DNA from 2 places in the Xenorhabdus sp. XBWT genome. Region 1 is predicted to be linked to the other one. Evidence: predicted binding sites of a transcription regulator. Region 1 holds the regulator's gene; the other holds the start of a gene.

Region 1 (11,524 bases):
AAGCTCAGTCAGCAAAGCATTAGTTAGTAGGCTGCCATTAGTGCTGGTGGAGCCGGTTGTATCCAGTGTCAGGGCAATACTGACTTCTGAGGTGGTAATCAAGTCCACAGAAATATTATGGCGTGACAGCAGGGTAAAAACTTCAGCAAGAAAACCCCTTGCATGCAGCATTTTCAGACTGTGAAGCGTCAGTAAAGTTTGCTTGCGGCGTAGCGTCAGTGCACGGTACAGAGGTGGGTTCTTGGTTTTGTCACAAACGACGGTTCCCCCTGCTTTTGGTTCTTTGCTGGAGCCAACAAATACCGGAATACCACAACGTATCGCTGGCAATAATGTAGCTGGATGAAGAATTTTGGCTCCAAATGTTGCCATTTCTGCCGCTTCATCAAAAGCAATTTTATCGATACGTTTGGCAGCAGGTGCAACACGTGGATCGGTCGTATAAATACCAGGAACATCTGTCCAGATATCAACGCGCTGTAATCCAAGTGCTTCCCCCAATAAGGCGGCAGTATAATCACTGCCACCTCGTCCCAACGTAGTTGTGCGACCTTTTTCTTCTCGGCCGATAAAACCCTGCGTGATGATGATTGTATTTTTCAGGCGAGGGTGAAGATGTTCCATTGCCGAGATATGAAGCTGAAGAGTGTCTGGTTCTGCCTGCCCAAAAATACCGTCGGTTCGCATAATACGACGGATATCAAACCACTCCGCATCTGTCTTGCGTTGGCGAAGCAGTTCCACAAACAGCAAAGTTGACATGACTTCACCGTGGCTAACCAATTCATCAGTCAATGCATCTGAAGTAGCGAGTGATGCTGCTTCTGACAGCATCTCAATATTTTCCAGCAGACGCTCGATTTCTTCTCGGATCACATTCGTTGTCTTCAATCGTTCAATAATTGCATATTGAATGTCACGAATCTGTTTCAGACAGTTCTCCCGTTTATCACTGTCACAGCCTGCCGCCAATGCAACCAGCAAATTGGTCACGCCAGCAGAAGCTGACAGAACAACTATGCGGACGTTGGCATTTGTCAAAATAATATCGGCACAGTTATTCATGGCATCGAAGTCTGCCACACTAGTACCGCCGAATTTTGCTACAACATACTGCGAATTAGGAGATGAAACAGCACACATGGGAGATAACCTTTTGTTCGAAGAATAGGCTTTTAGAAATATCGGGTTAGACGCAGTGAGTCAATGTTTGGCAATTAAGCATAAATAATTTTCATGATGGAAATAAAATTATCGTTTTTGCCTATCTCAACTTTTTGTTTATCTCAACAATTAGAGCTGGAAATCACAGGCTATTTTGACCAATATCAGTAATTAGAAGGAAAGGGAGATTAATCACAGTATTAACCCGTTACAATCTGTGCATTCCTATTGTTTATCGACAGTTGATAGAGAGCATCATCCATGAAAAACATCAACCCCAGCCAGACTGAAGCCTGGAAAGCATTACAGCAGCATTTTGAACAGATGAAGAATGTGCATTTGCGAGACCTGTTTGAACAGAATAAAGCGCGGTTTACGGCATTTTCTGCGACATTCGATCAGCAGATTCTTGTGGATTATTCCAAAAACCGCATTACTGCTGAAACACTGGATAAATTACAGGCGCTGGCGAAAGAAACCGATTTGACTAATGCAATTCACAGTATGTTCTCCGGTGAGAAAATCAATCGTACTGAAGATCGTGCAGTGCTCCACATTGCTTTGCGTAATCGCAGCAATTCCCCGATTATGGTGGATGGGGAAGATGTGATGCCGCAAGTCAATGCGGTGCTGGCAAAAATGAAATCCTTCAGCGAGCGTATTATCGGCGGAGATTGGAAAGGTTATACCGGTAAAGCAATTACTGATGTGGTGAATATTGGTATTGGTGGCTCCGACCTTGGTCCTTATATGGTGACTGAGGCATTGAAAGCGTATAAAAATCATCTGAATATGTATTTTGTTTCCAACGTTGATGGCACCCACATCGCCGAAACGTTAAAAAGCCTCGATCCAGAAACCACGTTGTTCCTGATAGCATCCAAGACTTTTACCACGCAAGAAACCATGACCAATGCACATTCAGCGCGTGATTGGTTCCTGAAAAGTGCCGTTGATGAAGGTTATGTTGCAAAACATTTTGCTGCATTATCGACTAATGAACAGGAAGTCAGTAAATTCGGCATCGATCCACAAAATATGTTTGAATTCTGGGATTGGGTCGGTGGGCGTTATTCACTCTGGTCTGCAATAGGCTTATCCATTGCGCTTTCCATTGGCTATGACAATTTTGAACAATTGTTGAGTGGTGCTCATGCCATGGATAAACATTTTGAGCAGACTGCTTTTGAACAAAACATTCCTGTTTTGTTGGCGTTGATCGGCATCTGGTACAACAATTTCTTTGGCGCACAAACTGAAGCGATTCTGCCTTATGATCAATACATGCATCGTTTCGCCGCTTACTTCCAGCAAGGGAACATGGAATCAAACGGCAAATACATTGACCGCAACGGCAATCCAGTAAATTATCAGACTGGGCCGATTATTTGGGGTGAGCCGGGTACCAATGGTCAACATGCTTTTTACCAGCTTATTCATCAGGGAACCAAACTCATTCCTTGTGATTTTATTGCACCGGCAATTAGCCATAATCCGGTGAGTGATCATCACAGCAAATTGTTATCCAACTTCTTTGCACAAACTGAAGCATTGGCGTTTGGTAAAACTCAGGCGCAAGTGGAAGCAGAATTTGCAGCGACTGGAAAAAATGCTCAGGACGTAGCAAATGTTGTGCCGTTCAAAGTCTTTGACGGGAACCGTCCGACCAACTCCATTTTATTACGCGAAATCACCCCATTCAGTTTGGGTGCATTAATTGCCATGTATGAACATAAAATCTTTGTTCAAGGCGCAATTCTGAACATTTTCTCATTTGATCAGTGGGGCGTAGAATTAGGTAAGCAATTGGCAAATCGTATCCTGCCTGAATTACACGATTCCGACGCTGTGAATAGTCATGATAGTTCAACAAATGGCCTGATTAACCGATTCAAAGAATGGCGTTAACCTGACTTTTTATCTTATTTAATTCCACCTTACCTTAATAAAGATGATTATTAGGGTAAGGTTTTTTACAATTTCTATAATTTGTTATCAACTTTTTATTTTATTGGCCTGCAACATGATATCCTCACTCCCTATCATTGTTTTGTCGGGGAAATTGTGCTGTCGGGGAAATTGAAGGTCCCGCAATGGGAAAATGACATGGCAGATAACACAATATTAACTTCAACACCTATTCGTTGGTTTTTGACTGATGAGTTTGATCTTCCTGAATCTATTTCAGACTGGCTGATGGAAGTTGGCTCAATGACCCGCCGCTTTGAACAGCATTGTCAGCAGGTATCGGTTGCCCCTTTTCGGGAGTGTTTTATCACAGCAAAAGAGCTTGGAGATGAAAGTGAGCACTTACCTGTAAGTGAAAAATACTGGTTGCGTGAAATCGTTTTATATGGGGATAACATCCCGTGGTTGTTAGGACGTACCGTTATTCCAGAGGAAACACTAACCGGCCCGGATAGAAAATTGGTGGATGTAGGTACTATTCCACTCGGACGTTATCTTTTTAGTGGTAATAATCTGACGCGGGATTATATTCAAATAGGTCAGCAGGGTCATTGCTGGGGACGTCGTTCTTTATTGAGATTATCAGGTAAGCCACTTCTACTCACAGAGATTTTTCTGCCGGAATCACCTGTATATAAAATTAACATAACAGAAGGGGAGAAATAGATTGGAGGTCAGCATGACGCAGAGTAAATGGCGTGCTTATTGCCGTTTAATGCGTGTCGATAAACCCATTGGCACATTCTTACTATTATGGCCAACATATTGGGCATTATGGATCGCTGCAAAGGGGATACCGGATTTGTACGTATTGTTAGTATTTACTATCGGTGTATTCTCGATGCGTGCAGCGGGATGTTGCATTAATGATTTCGCAGATAGAAAATTTGATGGGTATGTAGAGCGGACAAAATCTCGTCCTCTCCCTAGTGGTGACATTACCGAAAAAGAAAGCAAAATCTTGTTTGCCACACTGGTACTCATTTCCTTTGCGCTGGTTCTGACATTAAATAAAATGACAATTGCATTGTCGGTTGTGGGTTTAGCGCTGGCGTGGACTTATCCTTTCGTCAAACGAGTCAGTCATTTGCCACAAGTTGTATTGGGGGCGGCTTACGGTTGGTCGATTCCGATGGCATTTGCCGCTGTTAGTGAGTCTTTACCTTTAGAATGTTGGTTGTTATTTTTGGCTAACGTCATTTGGTCAGTGATTTATGATACACAATACGCAATGATTGATCGCGATGATGACCTGAAAATCGGTGTTAAATCGACAGCCGTACTTTTTGGGCGCTTTGACAAATTGATTATCGGTATTTTGCAGTTCGCCATGCTGGCTATTTTGGTGTCAGTAGGCAATATGATGAATCTGGCCGGAATATATTACTGGACAATATTATTAGTTGCTGCACTGTTTATTTATCAGCAGAAACTGATTGCAGGCCGGGAGAGAGAGTTTTGTTTTCAGGCATTCATGAATAATAATTACGTTGGTATTACTTTATTCCTCGGTATCTTTTTCAGCTATGTTTAATGTAGTGTATGCTTAGTGTGAAGCATATTCAGTATAACGGGCGGGATACCGCCCGTTTATATCTCAGTCTTACATCGCTTTCTCTAATTGTTCAGGTTCATTTTGCTCTGGTGGCATACTGACACTTTCAATAGTCAACCGAATCTCAGGTGACATCAATTCGCTCAACACATGATAGAGTTCCTGAGCACTGGTAGAAATCATATCACCGCTGTCCTGAATATAACCTTCTTCGCGCAGTGTATTAACCGAGCAAGCGAAAACTGCCTTGTCAAAGAACTCCGGTGCATTGATACCGTGTAACACTGACAGGCGCTGTGCCAGCATTCGGCTCTCTTTTTCCAGTACACCACGGCTGATTTCAGGAGTAGCATTCAATAAAGAAAGTGTAATGGCATAACGTTGCAGTGTTTCTCTGATACCTGCTGCCAGCAATTGTAGCGGGCGGATACGTGCAGGATTCAGCACCAGCATTTCTTGCTCTTTGTTACAGATAAGGCGTTGGCTCGCCAGTTCATCGACCAGAGTATTAACGACGTCGGAGAGCGTTTCCTTGCTGTAACGCATGAAAAGCTCTTTCTTGATTAGCGGATAAATCAACGCGACCTGCCGGAGCAATTCACCACGGCTAATACGACGGTGATGCATGACAATACTGGCTATCAGGGATGGCAGGATCAGCAAGTGTTGGATATTGTTGCGATAATAGGTCATCAATACCGCGCTTTCACGTGGCAGGATGATGATATCACCCAGACTGTCTTTTTCGACCTCAAACTTATTCATCAATAAAGCATGATCCAACAACTCTTCCGCTGTTTTGTTTGGCACGGTGATATCGTCAGTGTAAGGCACATTACGCAGTAATTGCAGATAGCAATCCAGTTGCTCAATCAATTGCTCGCGGGTAAGTGCCCGCTGACGTGATGACAATAATGCCGTGGTGCATAAATTGATAGCATTGGCCGCTGCGGCATTATTGATATTGACCATGATATTGCCAGCCAGTTTACTGACTGTTGGAGCCAACCAGGTTGGACGCTGAGATTCTATCGGATCAATGGAATCACGCCACTCAGGAACATGGTGGTTAAGGTACTGTATCAATGGAATTGGTTCACCAAAGTTCACGTAACCCTGCCCCAAATTACGTAGCTTGCGCAACCCGCGTACCATCTGGAAAAAGCCCTCTTTTTCCTTAACTGCACCGCGAAGTTCTTTGGCGTAAGTCGCGACTTCCATCACATGCTCATAACCGATATAGATGGGCACAATCGTAATTGGACGGGATTCACCCCGCAGCATCGCTTGTAATGTCATAGAAAGTGTGCCGGTTTTCGGATCAAGCAAACGACCTGTACGAGAACGACCACCTTCGACAAAATATTCAACCGAATAACCACGGACAAACAGCTCACCGAGATATTCACGGAATATCGTTGAATAGAGTTTATTGCCTTTAAATGTCCGGCGGATAAAGAACGCACCAAGACGACGGAATACCGGGCCGGCAGGCCAGAAATTCAGGTTAATTCCCGCTGCAATGTGTGGTGGAACCAATCCTTGGTGATAAATCACATACGAAAGCAATAAGTAGTCCATATGACTGCGATGGCATGGAACATAAACCAGTTCATGACCATCCTGCGCCAACTGACGAATTCGTTCAGCATTATGAACATTAATGCCCTGATATAAACGGTTCCATGTCCAACTCAAAACACGGTCGGTCAGACGAACTGTTTCATAGGAGAAGTTCGCGGCAATTTCTTCCAACATGTTGATGGCGTTTTGCTTCGCCTTTTCGGGAGAAATTTTCTTGCTGCGTGTTTCATCAGCAATGGCTTTTTCTATTGCCTTTGATGTGAGTAATTTGTTGAACAGTTCCTGTCTGGCAGGGAGACGAGGGCCAACAGCCGCAAGACGCTGACGGGAATAATGTATCCGGGCAACACGGGCGAGTTTATTAGCAATGATATCATCCGTACCATGCTCATCTGCCATCTTACGCAGAGAAACAGGCGTGGAGAAACGCACAAAACTATCTCGTCCCAGCCACAGGATCGCAAAAAACTTTTGCACACCATTTAGCAGACGTAATTGCGGTGCTGTATTAGCTTCTTGCCCTTCACGCCCCGGAGAGCGGCCGAACATCACGGAAACTGGCACCATCTGGATATTCAAATCAGGATTATTGTGATGCAAGTCCAGATAGGAATGAAAAATCTTCACAGATTCATGCTTTGGTGCATAACAACTGAACACACGTGGGCCGTTATCGATAAACACACAACTAGGAAGCTGAGCATCACCAATTTCCAAAGGATTCAACGGATCCGGCAGATCTTGTGCCAGACATTGTTGACGCAAGGTCAATAAGTCTGTTTTTGAGTGGTACGGGAGTACGTACAAAATAGGCCGTGTCGTATCAAGACGCAGCTCTGCAATGGGATCTGTAGGGATAAGTTTACTTTTTACTAATAATTTTAATGGTAAATTCAATAACTTATAATATATTTTACGCCAACCTGACATAACGACTTTAAGCCTCTTGTTAGCAATGCCTCGCAAGGATACCAGAAACAGATTTTGAGATCTGTGGAAATAAGACAATAATAGAGACTAAAAATTATATAACCATATAAATACCAAGTGATTGAGTATAATTCTTATGGCAAATCAATCAACAGGTTTGACCCGCATCATTAAAGCGGCAGGGTATTCGGCGAAAGGAATCAAAGCGGCATGGCAAAATGAAGCGGCATTTCGACAGGAGGCAATTGCTGCCATATTTGCAATTATCATTGCATTTTCTTTAGACCTCAGCATAGTCGAAAGAATCCTGCTTATCAGCGCTGTTATGCTCGTTGTGATTGTCGAAATTCTCAATAGTGCAATAGAAGCTGTAGTGGATCGTATCGGTAGTGAATACCATGAGTTATCAGGCCGTGCGAAAGATATGGGTTCAGCGGCTGTATTGCTTACCATACTTCTGGCCTTGTTTATCTGGGGAATAATCCTTTGGTCGCATTTTATGTGCTGATTCGACGTGTTTTTCATTAAAATACGTTATTTAGCTGCTTTTACGTGCTGACAGGTTCCCAATTCGAATTTACCTGTATATACTCACAGCCGGACTGTATAAACAAACAGGGGGCGAAATGAAAGCATTAACTGCCAGACAGCAACAAGTCTATAACTTAGTGCGTGACCATATTTCGCAAACGGGTATGCCACCGACACGTGCTGAAATTGCAGCGCGTCTTGGTTTTCGTTCACCTAACGCGGCGGAAGAGCATTTAAAAGCGCTGGCGCGTAAAGGGGTGATAGAGATTATTTCTGGTGCATCCAGAGGTATCCGTTTGCTTCTCGAAGAACCGGGTGGCGGAATGAGATTACCGTTGATTGGTCGTGTTGCTGCTGGCGAGCCACTGCTAGCTCAGGAACATATCGAAAGTCACTATAAGGTTGATCCTGAATTATTTAAACCAAGTGCTGATTTTCTATTGCGTGTCAGTGGAATGTCTATGAAAGACATCGGTATTATGGACGGAGATTTACTTGCTGTGCATAAAACACAGGATGTTCATAATGGACAAGTCATTGTGGCGCGTATTGAAGATGAAGTCACAGTGAAGCGTTTCAGACAAACAGGAAACAAAATTGAACTGATCGCTGAAAATCCAGAATTTTCACCGATTGTAGTTGATTTGAGCGAACAGAGTTTCACTATTGAAGGATTGGCAGTAGGCGTTATTCGTAACGGAGACTGGTTCTGATTGTAAAAACGGATAATTACACTTTGCCATTCCGGGGCGGTCATTTTTCCAGTACCCGTTACATTTGAATTCAGCGGGAACTTGAGAATACATGAAAATATCAGCTATGACCGCCTCACCGTCCAAGCAGGTTCTTATCTTTATTTCTTTTTCTTCTCTTCAACAGCATGATTGTGCTGACATGTATCGCGTTCCGTACAGGAATCTATTTCATGGCAGGAAGCACATAATCCGTGGACTTCTATCACACTATTTCTCAAATGGAACCCTGTACCTTGCGCTAACTGCTGAATTGCGGATTCAATATCTTTCGCATCCTTTTCAGTTACGGAGCCGCAATATTCACAGATAAACATAGCTGAAGTATGGCTGGGTTCTTCAAAGTGATGGCAAAGAACATAGCTGTTTGTAGACTCTATTTTGTGAATAAAACCTTGCTCCAGCAAAAATTCTAACCCACGGTAAACTGTTGGCGGCTTAGCCTGAGGTTCGACTTCGCGTAATAAATCCAGCAAATCATAAGCGCTTATCGCACTGGGTTGCTCCGTAATTAAACGAAGAATTTCAAGGCGTTGGGGTGTCAAGCGAACTCCTCTTGAAAGACAGATTGTTTCAGCTTGTGCCAGTAATTTTTGTTGATTGATAATTTCCATTACACCTCTCACACCTACACGATGCTAATAGCTTTGATATTAACACGTTTTAGGCTTAAGAGTGGAATTCACGCGATACCTCACTGTCTTTGGGTTATAAATATAAGTATCAAAAGATGTCGATTATCTTGCTACTGTGTGACTCGTTATTTACTGATACATACCAATTAAAGATAAAAATAATAACTTCCCTTGGATTCACATATTAAGCGCAACATCGTAATGAACGAAGTAAATGAGTGGGGATACCTTTAAATAATCTATCTTCTAGGGATAATTTATCTTTTTGCTGTTTCTGACTGTAATAATCGGATAGAATGTAGACTATTCGCAATTAAAGCAGTCAGAATAATACCACCACCTATAAGTGTATAATTATTTGGGCTGTCTCCAAAAACAAGCCATATCCAAATTGGGCCAAATACTGCTTCTAGAAGAAGGAAAAAACCCAGGTGAGAAGAAGGTATTAGTTTTGAAGATTTAGCAATTAAAGTTAGAGCTAAGAATACAATGACAGAACCTTCTATTAAGATTAGAAAAAAATTGAACAATGAAATATCAAGATTGATATCAAAGTAAGAATATAACAGTATAAAAGAAAATATTGCGCCAATGGAAGGTGTTAAAGATAAATCTTGCTTACTAATGCGTCCAGTAACGAAAGCAGCTGCCATAGATATTGCTGTTAATAAAGCGGTAATATCACCGAATGATACTGAAAGATTAGCGTTAGATCCATACATTACAACAATTACTCCAGCTATTGAAATAATGAACGCTACTATTGTCATACGGCTGACAATTTCTTTAATGACAAACCATGAAAGTATCGCAGCCCAAAGTGGAGCGGTACTGATTATAAACAGCATATTTGCGATAGACGTTGTCATTGCTGAAACCGGGAATAATATTGCCGATAAACCATAAAAAAAGGAGGCCAGAAAAAAATATTTACTGTATGTTTGATTTTTTTTAATTTTATTTTCTCTTCTGAATAAAGAAAAAAATATAATGATTATCATTGGGAGTGACATGGAAAAAGAGCGCCAGAATGCAATTTGTTCTGGGGTAAAATTTATGGCTCGTATGAATACGGTATCGAAACTTAGAATGGTTCCGCCTAAAAGAGCGAATAGATAGCCTACTTTGGTTGGATGATTTACATTATTCATAATAACTCTTTGATATAATTAATTAATTTAAAATTACAATTTACTGCTGTTGAATTTATTGCTCCGCTCTTATAGCAACTAAATCTGTAAATCATTGTTCCTATTTTTTTCATGGTTATAACGGATTTTTTATTGCAAGGTAATCTATCTAAATAAAAATCAGACTGTAAAACAACAAATGGAGTTTTAGATTGTAAAGGTGTAATACATTTAAATCCTATTTTCTCTAATTCATTTGCTTCTTTATCTGTTAAATCAAAATAAGCAACATTAAAAAAATCAGGGCTTTCTATGCATCTATTCAAAGCATCGTTATATGATCTGAGATTAACAGTGCCGGATTCAGATATTTTGGCAATGTTAGATATTTCAGGATAATGATCTTTATTTTGAATGCAGAGAACGCCTATTCCTGACTGAATAGCCAGATGCTTATGTAATGGAAAAAATACTATTTTAGAGGAAATAGCTGTTTTGTGATGCCATATAGTACCTATTGACTGGGCAGCGTCTAAAACGAAGTCAGCATTTTTTAGTGAACAAATTATCCCTGTCTGAGGGTCAATATGGGTTAATAGAGGTATGGAATTTGGAAAAGATCCAGTAGTGATATTATTATATGGCGTATAGCTACCTTCTCTAATGGATATAGAAACCGAATGCATGTTTAATCCATAGATGACATTCAATAAACAGTGAGTGCTATTATTCAGCAAAAATATTTCTTCATGTTCTAAACAAAGGTTTTTTCTAAGGTTTTGTTTTATTTCTTTTTTAATTTTACTTACCTGTTTATAGTAGTTGGTATCACTGTTATTTTCAAATCTAAACCCTGAAATTTTTGAGTTTATAGCTGAGTCATCTAGGTAATTCATTATTCTATTAAACCAATGTTTTTGAGTTTGGGAATAATACTATCTTTAAAAATGCTTCCTATTTGTATTTTTTCTGCTTCTTTTGATGTAATCCATTTTAAATCAATTATTTCTGAACATGGAAAAGGATCTCCGATTATATCGATAAACCATGAATTAATTTCTATTAACTCTCCCTCAAAAATTGATTTTGAATAGTCGATACTAAAATGAATTGGATTGATAAATGTGACCCCAATTTCTTCCTGAATCTCACGGTTCAAACATTCAATTTGAGTTTCATTTCCTTCAATTTTACCACCAGGTGATATGTATATGGAGGTTTTATGTTTCCTGACTACAAGTAATTTTTTATTGTTAATAATTATTGCCGCACATT
Region 2 (11,524 bases), 750 kb from region 1:
AGAAAAGGTCTGATCTGGCTCACTGATTTTAGGAGGAGATGCTTATGCTCAATCAAGAACTGGAGCTTAGTCTCAATATTGCTTTCGCCAAAGCAAGGGATAATAGACATGAATTTATGACCGTAGAGCACCTATTGCTGGCGTTGTTAAGCAACACATCAGCGCGGGAAGCTTTGGAGGCTTGTAAAGTCGATCTGGCGATGTTACGCCAGGAATTGGAAAGTTTTATTGCCCAAACAACCCCTTTGTTATCTGAAAATGATGACAGAGATACACAACCTACATTAAGTTTTCAGCGTGTATTGCAACGAGCAGTATTTCATGTTCAGTCTTCAGGGCGCTCAGAAGTTTCTGGGGCAAATGTTCTGGTTGCCATTTTCAGTGAACAGGAATCTCAGGCTGCTTATTTGCTGCGTAAACATGATGTCAGCCGCTTGGATGTTGTAAATTTCATTTCTCATGGAACACGTAAAGATGAGCCTGATCATGATTCTCACCACAGTATTAATCCCGTTCAAGAAGAACAGATAATCAGCGAAGATAGACTGGAGAATTTTACAGCTAACCTGAATCAATTGGCACAAAAAGGTCAGATCGATCCACTCGTCGGGCGTCAGCATGAATTGGAGAGAACTGTTCAGGTACTTTGCCGTCGTCGCAAGAATAACCCACTGTTCGTAGGTGAGTCTGGTGTTGGTAAAACTGCCATTGCAGAAGGGCTTGCATGGCGTATTGTACAAAAAGATGTTCCTGACGTTATGCTGGGCTGTACTATCTATTCCTTAGATATTGGTTCACTGCTGGCTGGTACAAAGTATCGTGGTGATTTTGAGAAGCGCTTCAAATCATTGTTAAAAACCTTAGAGCAAGACAGCAAAAGCATTCTCTTTATTGACGAAATCCATACTATTATTGGCGCTGGTGCAGCTTCTGGTGGGCAAGTGGATGCAGCCAATCTTATTAAACCTTTGTTGTCCAGTGGACGGATCCGGGTAATTGGTTCGACGACCTATCACGAGTTCAGCAATATTTTTGAAAAAGATAGGGCGTTAGCTCGTCGATTCCAGAAAATTGATATTCTTGAACCTTCGCCAGAGGAAACGATACAAATTATCAATGGGTTACGTGCTAAGTATGAAGCGCACCATGATGTTCGCTATACGGCAAAAGCTATTCGCGCCGCAGTTGAGTTATCTGTGAAATATATTACAGATCGCCATTTACCGGATAAAGCTATTGATGTTATTGATGAAGCGGGAGCAAGAACAAGATTAATTCCGGTCAGCCGTCGTAAGAAAACAATCAACGTTGCTGATATTGAATCTATTGTAGCTCGTATTGCCCGCGTTCCAGAAAAAACTGTGTCGGCCAGCGATAAAGATGTATTGAGAACGCTGGATGATCGTTTGAAGATGTTGGTCTTTGGTCAGGATAGAGCCATTGGTGCATTGACGGAAGCGATTAAAATGAGCCGGGCTGGGTTGGGGCAGGAACATAAGCCAGTGGGGTCTTTCCTGTTTGCCGGGCCTACAGGGGTCGGTAAAACGGAAGTTACGGTTCAGCTTGCTAAGGTATTGAATGTCAAATTGTTGCGATTTGATATGTCGGAATACATGGAACGCCACACTGTCAGTCGATTGATTGGTGCTCCGCCAGGTTATGTGGGATATGATCAGGGAGGATTATTGACCGACTCAATTATCAAACATCCTCATTCTGTACTGTTGTTGGATGAGATTGAAAAAGCCCATCCTGATGTATTTAATCTGTTGTTACAGGTTATGGATAATGGCACATTGACCGATAATAATGGCCGCAAGGCGGATTTCCGCAATGTTATTTTAGTAATGACAACCAATGCAGGAGTGCGTGAGACTCAGCGTAAATCCATTGGTTTCTCTGAGCAAGATAACAGCATAGATGGAATGGAAGAAATTAAACGGATCTTCACGCCTGAATTCCGCAATCGACTTGATGGCATAATTTGGTTTGATGCACTTTCCTCTGAAGTTATTCAGCAAGTTGTTGATAAATTTATTGTTGAATTACAAGCTCAGCTGGATGAAAAAGGAGTTTCTCTTGAAATCAGTGCAGGTGCCCGTCAGTGGTTATGTGACAAAGGCTATGATAGGGCTATGGGAGCACGTCCTATGGCTCGTATTATTCAAGATAATCTGAAGAAACCACTGGCAAATGAACTACTATTTGGCTCTTTAATACATGGTGGCTCCGTCAAGATTAATCTTGATAAAGTTAAACAAGTATTAACATACGATTTTAAAAGCTCACAGAAATCAAGTAAAAAGAGATCAGAAGATGCCGTGTTATAAGTAAATTATAGGAATTGGCATTAAAACCAGAGTCACACCACAGGTGCTATTGAATAAACATCACCTGTGGTGTTCAAGTTACTTAATTAGCGGCTACGGAAGGTGATACGACCTTTGTCCGTGTCATATGTAGTTAGCTCAACAGTAACCTTGTCTCCAGTCAGGATGCGGATATAGTTTTTACGCATTTTTCCTGAAATGTGAGCAGTAATGACGTGTCCGTTCTCTAATTCAACACGGAACACGGTGTTTGGCAGTGTTTCTAACACAGTACCTTGCATTTCAACGTTTTCTTCTTTGGCCATCTAATCCTCTAAATGTAACAACCATAAGTTTTTAATCGGCAAGATAATGCCGAAAAACCATCATCATGTAAAGGAATGTCGTATTTTAAGCCATCATTTTAGGCCTGATAGATAGTGACATTCCCACCGTAAACAGCATTAATCCTTAAGGGGTAATGATAAATCAAGCACCTGATTAGACCAGCAGCCTGATTGTAGTGGCTGGTCTCGTAACTGGTAAAGATGCTGGAGAAATTCTTCCCTTGGAATATTTTTGGCACCCAATGATTCTGTATGATGGTTTAATACCTGACAATCAAACAGTTGGCCACCATGACGTAAAAAGTGGTGATAAAATGCTATAAAAGCGCACTTGGATGCATTCTCCATTCGGCTAAACATCGATTCACCGCAAAATAATGCACCTACACAAACGCCATATAAACCGCCCACCAATCGGTGCTTATGCCAGACTTCAATTGAATGGGCCAAACCTTTGTGATGCAGGGTTTGGTAACCTCTCTGAACTTCCGAACCGATCCAGGTACCTTCTGGCCGTTGGGCGCAACTATACATTACTCTATCGAAAGCATAGTTTACCGTAATTTGATAAATATGTTTGCGAATAAAACGACGTAATGTTCGGCCCGTATGCAATTCCCCAGGAATTAATACAGCCCGAGGATCTGGAGACCACCATAAAGGAGGCTCGTTGGGCGAATACCACGGAAAAATTCCCTCATTATAAGCCACTTTTAAACGTTCTGCACTCATATCTCCACCAAATGCCAGCAAACCATTGGGTTCAGCCAAGGCATTGGTTGGATGAGGGAATTCGTATGAAATATCCAGCTGAGCTATTGACATAAAGTGTGTCACTCCTGCCCAGAGTAATTTTGTCGCTGATAAAATTGGTAATAACGCCCTTGTTGAGCCAGCAGAACGTCATGTTTGCCTTGCTCAATAATGCGTCCCCCATCCATAACACAGATCCGATCCATATGTTGTAAGCCAGTTAATCGGTGGGTAACAGTAATCAGTGTCTTGTTTTGGCAGCTATGGCGTAGCAGCGATAAGATTTGTTGCTCAGTATCCGCGTCAAGTCCTTCAGTTGGTTCATCAAGAAGCATTAAAGGAGCATCATGTAACAATGCTCTGGCAATCCCTAATCGGCGTTGCTCTCCACCAGAAAGCTGGCGTCCGCCTTCGCCCATCCAACAGTTTAGATTTTCATCATTTTCTAGCAAGTTTCCTAAACCTACCTTCTTCAATATGGTTATTAATTCATTATCACTTGCATCTGGTTTTGCCAATAAAAGATTTTCGCGCAGGGTATGGCTGAATATATGTATTCTCTGGGGAACGATAGACATCATTGAGCGCAATGTTGTCTCATCATAGCGGGAAATAGGTTTCTGATTTAGTTGGATCTCACCGTTATTGACATCCCATGCACGGGTCAATAGCTGTAAAAGCGTCGATTTACCACATCCTGTTTTTCCCAATAAAGCAATATGTTCACCCGAGACCAAAGTGAGAGAAATATTTGTTAACACTGGCAGAGGTTGGTCAGGATAGGTGAAATCAATGTTTTTTATTTCAATGCTGATATCACCATCTGTCTTAGGCCCATTAGCAGGGAAAGTAACTTCCGGCTTTTGATGCATTAATTGGGAAACACGAGTAGCGGATGAAATAACCTGCCCCATGTGCTGAAATGCTATGGTAACTGGCCCGAGTGCTTCAAAAGCAGCAAGGGTACAGAATGTAAATAGAGCTATTAACGCCCCTGGCTGGCTCTTTTCCCCCACACCGTCGGCTGCTAGCCAAAGCATCAGCGTTACCGCTATACCTGTGGAGAAAATCATAATCGCCTGCGAAAGCCCGGTTAAATTGGCCTGTTTTTGCTGACTCTTCAGCCAATCATATTCAACTTCTACCATAGATTGACGAAAACGCTTGAGTGCTCCGAATACGGTCAATTCAGCCTGCCCCTGTAAGGCACTAGTCAGTAATGTACGATATTGGGCCCGTTGTAAGGTGATGTTTTTGCCATAGGGTTTACCGGCGTGGTAAAACCCGAAAGGCAATATCAAAAGCAGCCCTAACATAATACTGCCGAGAATATAGGCGAGCGAGACATCAAGGAACCCCAAGCCAAATGTCAGTACTAAAATTACGACAAATGCGGCGAGAACAGGGGAAATAACGCGCAGATAGAGATGATCCAACGTTTCGACATCAGCAACGAGCCTGTTTAACAATTCACCTTGACGAAAACGGGCAATTCCTCCCGGAGAAAGTGGCAGAATTTTTTGAAAAGCAAAAACGCGTAAATGTGCCAGAACACGGAAAGTTGCATCATGGCTGACAAGACGTTCACCATAGCGGCCAGCAGTGCGGAAAATGGCAGCTCCACGGACACCAGCAGCAGGTAGCATATAGTTAAACGTATACAACCCCGAAAATCCCGCCAGAGCTGTGCCGGCAAGGAACCATCCGGAAAGTGTCAACAGGCCAATGCTGGCTAACAGGGTTACAATCGCCAATACCATTCCTAAACTAATGAGAAACCAGTGGCGACGGTAGAGGGCGAGAAAGGGGAGTAATATACGCATGGTTAAAGCTCCACACTGCGGTGAGACAACAGACGGAAAAATGCACCTTGAGATCGGCTTAGACTCTGATAATCACCTGTTTCAATCAATAGTCCATTCTCCATTACCCAGATCTGATCATATTCCAGAGTTTCTTCTAACAAGTGAGTAACTAATAGGGTGGTTTGTTGATAGGCGGCTTGATTTAAGGCCATCATCACGCGCTGTTCACTATGGGCATCAAGGCTGGCGGCAGGTTCATCCAATAACAATAATTGACTGGGATTTAATAATGCCCTTGCTACCGCGATACGTTGAGCTTGCCCGACAGACAGACGAGCCGCATTGTCACCAATTACCGTATTGACGCCATCTGGTAGCGCGTGAACAAACTCATCAACATAAGCTTGTTTCATCACATCATTGATTTGTTCTTGCGTTGCATTATATTGACCGAGACGGATATTATCTAACAGAGTCTGCTCTGGCAGATGAGGATTCTGACCAACCCAACTCAAACACTCACGCCATGTAGTGAAATCGAGTTCACGCAGTTCAATACCATTGATTTTCAGTGAGCCATGATAAGGCAAAAACCCCAGCAACAGATTGATCAACGAACTTTTGCCAGCACCACTTTTGCCAACCAGCGCGATTCGCTGATGTTTATCAATCGTAAAATTCAAAGGACCAGCAAGACGGTGACCATCGTGAGACAAAATCACCAATTCGTTGGCTTCAATAGCCACTGATTTTTCATCAGGTAGCCTTTTTTGGCCGCTGATAACAGCCTGTTCTCCATCACTGCTGAGTAGGGTGAAAAGTGATTCAGCCGCTCCAATTGCCTGGGCTTTTGCGTGATAAAATGTCCCAAGATCCCGTAAAGGCTGAAAAAATTCAGGTGCGAGGATCAGCGCAAGGAAGCCGGAAAACAGTGTGACGCCCATTCCGTAGCTGCCAAAGTGCAGTTCTCCCAGATAGGAAAAACCAAAATAGACGGCAACAACGGCAATGGAAACCGCAGCAAAAAACTCCAATACAGCTGAAGATAAGAATGCCATGCGCAGCACTTCCATTGTTCTGCGGCGGAAATTTTCTGTTGATTGAGTAATCTGCTTAACTTCAGCTTCTCCCCGGTGGAATAAGCGTAAAGTTTCCAGACCCCGTAAACGATCGAGGAAGTTGCCGCTTAAACGGCTGAGTGCAACAAAATTTCGTTGGTTAGCATCTGCCGCACCTAATCCTACCAGAGCCATAAATAGGGGAATCAATGGTGCGGTCACAAGCAAAATCAACCCAGCTGCCCAATTAACCGGAAACACGGTAATCAGAATTAACATTGGGATCATGGCGGCCAGAGTCATTTGGGGCAGGTAGCGAGAATAGAAATCCTGCATATCTTCGATTTGTTCCAGGATAATGGTCGCCCAACTGCCGGCTGGTTTCCCCTTAACCCATACTGGCCCCAATTTTTCCAATTTATCTAAAACCATACTGCGAATTTGCTGGCGTACAACTTTGCCACAGATAAAACCCACACGTTCCCGGACGGCATTGATGATTGCACGAAATATAAAGGCAGCTACCAGCATCAGAAACTGATTGATGAGGTTTTCACGGGGAACATTATCCATAATCAGGGCTTGAAGGATTGAGGCTAAAAGCCAGGCTTGAGAAATGATCAGTAATCCACCGATCAGCCCTAGTATCATGGATAGACGAAGCCACCGTCGGGCTGGGGCACTTTGTCGTCTCAGCCATCGAACAAGTTCAGATTGTCTTGTTTTGTCCATAAGAAAAATTTCTGATTAGCAGGTGATGATACGAAATATCAAAACAAACCTTGTGTTACTTATTTAAAAGCGCTATTGAAATAGCGCTTTTAAGGAGGATGGATTACTTGGTTGCCAAACCATCAAGAAAACGTTCAGCATCCAGCGCAGCCATACAGCCTGTACCGGCGGAAGTGATTGCTTGACGATATATATGATCCATCACATCTCCGGCGGCAAAAATGCCCGGAATGGAGGTTTGGGTAGCATTACCGTGCAATCCAGACTGGACTTTGATATATCCATTTTCCAGTTCAAGCTGCCCGTCAAAGATACCTGTATTTGGGCTATGGCCGATGGCGATGAAAACACCAGCGACATCCAGTTCTTCGGTATTGCTGCTTTTCGTATCGCGAAGGCGGACCCCCGTAACCCCCATATCGTCACCCTGAACTTCATCCAAAGTTCGATCGATATGCAGAATGATATTACCGTTTTTCACTTTTTCCATCATACGGTCTATCAGGATTTTTTCTGAACGGAAAATATCACGGCGGTGAATCAAGTGGACTTCAGAGGCAATGTTTGCCAAATAAAGTGCTTCTTCAACAGCCGTATTACCACCACCAACGACGGCAACTTTCTGTTTGCGATAGAAAAAACCATCACATGTTGCACAAGCGGATACACCCCGACCTTTGAAAGCTTCTTCGGAAGGCAATCCTAGATAACGGGCAGAAGCACCTGTCGCTATGATCAACGCATCACAAGTATATTCCTGATCATCCCCATATAAACGGAGTGGTTTGTTTGAGAAATCAACTTTCTTAATATGGTCAGAAATCATCTCAGTTTGAAATTTCTCAGCATGTTGGAACATACGCTCCATCAAGTCTGGACCAGTAAGCCCTTCAGGATCACCGGGCCAGTTTTCAACCTCAGTCGTGGTGGTCAATTGGCCGCCTTTTTCAATCCCAGTAATGAGAACCGGATTTAGATTAGCGCGGGCTGCATAAACGGCAGCGGTATAACCAGCAGGACCTGAGCCAAGAATGATGAGTTTACTGTGTTTGGCTGTGCTCATGAATACCTCATTTCCATTATCTCATATTGCGAATTTAGGGATTGTAGGAGAAATAATAAGTTAAAAAAAGCGATTATCAGATAAAATATTCATGTTATTAACGATTTTACCGATAGATAGTAACTATGATGTGATCGAAATGTAAGGGGGAATTGTTTAACCTTCTGAATCGAACATCATTTATACATTTAAGATATGAAACTAGTTATTTGAACGTCTTACTGAAAATTTGTTTGGTATGTTGTTCTGGTTTTCGCTCATTTACTTTGACAATCGGCTGTGCATTTGCGAAAACATCTGTGTAAGAGATAATTATCTACCTCGCTAATCAATTGTTTCTATAGAATAGACAAATTGAGGTGGATAATTTTCTCATAGAATATTAAAAATTGCCGTTAAGCTACTTTCTGAAAGACATTGTGTTTTGGGAGATAATATCCTGGAAAATGGTGTTCTGGTTAATCGAACGCTGGAAAACCACATACTGGGAAATTGTAGTAGGCCTCAAAACTTGGTTACAGATTGGGCTTTACCTTTGAAGACATCTTTTCCAGCTCAGTTGCTTCAAAGAGATAGGGAAAAGTTATGGGTGTAGGAATATAGAGAGAGAGCAATAAGATGATTGATAATAAGAAGCGTCCAGGAAAAGATCTTGATCGTATAGATCGCAATATCCTTAATGAGTTGCAAAAAGACGGTCGTATTTCTAACGTGGAGTTATCCAAACGTGTTGGTCTGTCACCGACACCTTGTCTGGAACGTGTACGTCGTTTGGAGCGCCAGGGCTTTATCTCTGGTTATACAGCTTTGCTGAATCCTCACTACCTGGATGCATCGTTGCTGGTATTCGTTGAAATTACGCTGAACCGTGGAGCAACAGATGTGTTTGAACAATTCAATACGGCTGTCCAGAAATTAGAAGAAATCCAAGAATGTCATTTGGTCTCTGGTGATTTTGACTACTTGCTGAAAACGCGCGTACCAGATATGTCCGCATATCGTAAATTACTCGGTGAAACCCTGTTGCGTCTTCCGGGGGTTAACGATACGCGTACTTATGTCGTTATGGAAGAAGTGAAACAGAGTAATCGCCTAGTGATTAAGACTCGTTAAGCTTTTGTCTAAAATGTACAGATGCAAAACAGGAAAAACTTAGGTACACTCCTGTTTATGCATACAGTTTCAACGCTGAGCTATCCTCAGCGTTGTTCCGTTTAATCAACAGGAAAACCTGGAGAGTCTTTCTTGAACCAGGAATATACAGAAGACAAACGTGTTAAGTTAAAGAAAATAAGCAGTGGCCGCCGGCTTCTGGAAGCCGTTCTGTTGGTAATTGCTATTTGTGCTGTGTACTTGATGATAACGCTCATTAGCTTTCACCCATCCGATCCAAGCTGGTCACAAACTTCATGGCATGAACCCATCCACAATTGGGGTGGAAGCGTAGGTGCTTGGTTGTCAGACACGCTGCTCTCGGCATTTGGTATTCTTGCCTATGCAGTCCCGCCGTTAATGTTTTTAGGTTGTTGGAATGCTTTCCGCCAGAAAGATAGGCAAGAGTACGTTGATTTTTTTACCCTCGCATTACGTGTTATCGGCGCTTTAGCCTTGGTACTGACTTCATGTGGCTTGGCAGCACTCAATATTGATGATTTGGATGATTTTGCTGCCGGTGGTGTTGTGGGTAATTTATTCAGTAATGCGATTCTGCCTTGGTTCAATATACTTAGTGCAACATTAGCCCTGCTTGGTATTTGGGCGGTTGGTTTTATTTTGTTTACGGGTTGGTCATGGCTCACTATTGCAGAAAAGATTGGTGCAATCATTCTGGATTCTATAAGTTTTATGGTAAACCGCAGTCGTAATGCATCAGAATATGACCGTAATGAGTTGGAAGATGAATATTCAACCAGTGAGCATCAACGAGCCGAACATATTGACCAAAATGAACTGGCTGAGACAACGATTGAAACAGAAGCGGTAAGCGCAAACGAAGATGATGTGTTGTTGACTGCTCCAACGGTAATTGAATTAGCAAATACAGATTCAGCATTACCTACTGCTTCAACTTCTCCTAAAACAGAATTTATTGAGAAAACACAGGAAAAGAGTTCTCCTGAGCATATCTCCGTACAGACAGTACCAACCCAAACTGTGTTACCAGAAATGTCTGAGCAATCATTCAGCAGTAGCAGTGATGAACACATACCGCAATCAGTAATACAACCATTGGTAACTTCGTCAGAACCTGTACAAACTGAAATAACGCATAATGCAAAAGATGAGCGAGAGAAAAAGTCTGTTCGTTATTTCTTTGAATTACCAAACGATTATCAATCAAATTCAGAACCAGACAATCTTTCGCCAGTTATTGCTGATACTGACAGTACCAACCTGAAAAATACGGTTGCGGATATTGCCGGCATTTCTGCCATAACGAAAAACCCTCAGATTAAACAGGGTATTGGCCCTGAAATGCCACGCCCTAATCCTGTCAGAATACCTACACGTCGTGAATTGTATGGTATTAAAGTGCCTTCTCATCGTTTGGCGGAACATCTGCAACGGGAAGAAAAAGAAAAGCAGAATGAACTGATCGCAGAAACTCATGAACAAGACATGGATGAGCAACAGCAAAATATGTTGCGTCAGCAATTTCTTGAACAACAACGTGAACGTTATGGCAATAATTTTGAGACAGAAAGTAGAGAAGCACGCGAGGAAGCTGTATCTTTATATCGGCAACCAACAGTAACTGTATTTACAGAACAGAATAATCTGGAAAATAGTGTAGATGAACAGGAAGCGCAGCAGGAAGAAGCGCTGCGAATGGCATTTGAGCAACAGCAGAGTGAGCGTTATCAAATGAACCAACCTGTTATTTCAACACACATTTCAGAACAAGATGAAGGAGCTGAGTTAAATTATTCTCCTCAGGTTGATGATCTTGATAAATCTGAATCAACTGAGCCTGCATTCAGAGTACCAGAGCCATTGATTCAACAAGAGATTCAGGTGAAAAAAATAGTTCCTGCCCCTGCTTCCCATGAATCGGGAATTCAGCATACTCTTGCGCAGCAACCGCAGCAACCGCAGCAACCGCAGCAACCGCAGCAACCGCAGCAACCGCAGCAACCGCAGCAACCGCAGCAACCGCAGCAACCGCAGCAAGACAGCTTGTTCCATCCATTTTTGATGCGCAATGATCAGCCATTGCCGAAACCAACAACACCTATGCCTTCTTTAGACCTTTTGGCTAAGCCGCCAATAGAAGAAGAACCTGTCGATATGTTTGTTCTAGAACAAACCTCTCGTTTGATTGAATCGCGTCTAAATGATTATCGCGTCAAAGCAGATGTTGTTGGATTTTCGCCTGGTCCTGTGATTACAAGGTTTGAGCTGGACTTAGCGCCGGGTGTCAAGGCTTCCCGCATATCTAACTTATCACGTGACCTTG

The links. The regulator LexA, encoded in region 1, represses DNA repair genes until DNA is damaged. The targets are predictions, from matches to a motif close to TNCTGTATGTACATACAGNA.
Region 2: a site for LexA is predicted at 9,230-9,249, ahead of AC5JQI_RS06920 (DNA translocase FtsK 4TM domain-containing protein). Genes of this name have one in related genera too.

Annotation. Positions count from the first base shown of each region.
Region 1 covers NZ_CM180990.1:779,419-790,942, forward strand. Annotated here, with positions in the region: gene lysC (lysine-sensitive aspartokinase 3) at 1-1,143, opposite strand, end outside; gene pgi (glucose-6-phosphate isomerase) at 1,426-3,072, shown strand; gene ubiC (chorismate lyase) at 3,271-3,798, shown strand; gene ubiA (4-hydroxybenzoate octaprenyltransferase) at 3,812-4,666, shown strand; gene plsB (glycerol-3-phosphate 1-O-acyltransferase PlsB) at 4,736-7,201, opposite strand; gene AC5JQI_RS03425 (diacylglycerol kinase) at 7,338-7,709, shown strand; gene lexA (transcriptional repressor LexA) at 7,828-8,445, shown strand; gene zur (zinc uptake transcriptional repressor Zur) at 8,586-9,098, opposite strand; gene AC5JQI_RS03440 (DMT family transporter) at 9,377-10,270, opposite strand; gene AC5JQI_RS03445 (DUF6024 family protein) at 10,267-11,145, opposite strand; gene AC5JQI_RS03450 (NUDIX hydrolase) at 11,145-11,524, opposite strand, start outside.
Region 2 covers NZ_CM180990.1:1,527,660-1,539,183, forward strand. Annotated here, with positions in the region: gene clpS (ATP-dependent Clp protease adapter ClpS) at 1-13, shown strand, start outside; gene clpA (ATP-dependent Clp protease ATP-binding subunit ClpA) at 45-2,330, shown strand; gene infA (translation initiation factor IF-1) at 2,417-2,635, opposite strand; gene aat (leucyl/phenylalanyl-tRNA--protein transferase) at 2,774-3,481, opposite strand; gene cydC (heme ABC transporter ATP-binding protein/permease CydC) at 3,490-5,232, opposite strand; gene cydD (heme ABC transporter permease/ATP-binding protein CydD) at 5,235-7,004, opposite strand; gene trxB (thioredoxin-disulfide reductase) at 7,108-8,067, opposite strand; gene lrp (leucine-responsive transcriptional regulator Lrp) at 8,686-9,180, shown strand; gene AC5JQI_RS06920 (DNA translocase FtsK 4TM domain-containing protein) at 9,313-11,524, shown strand, end outside.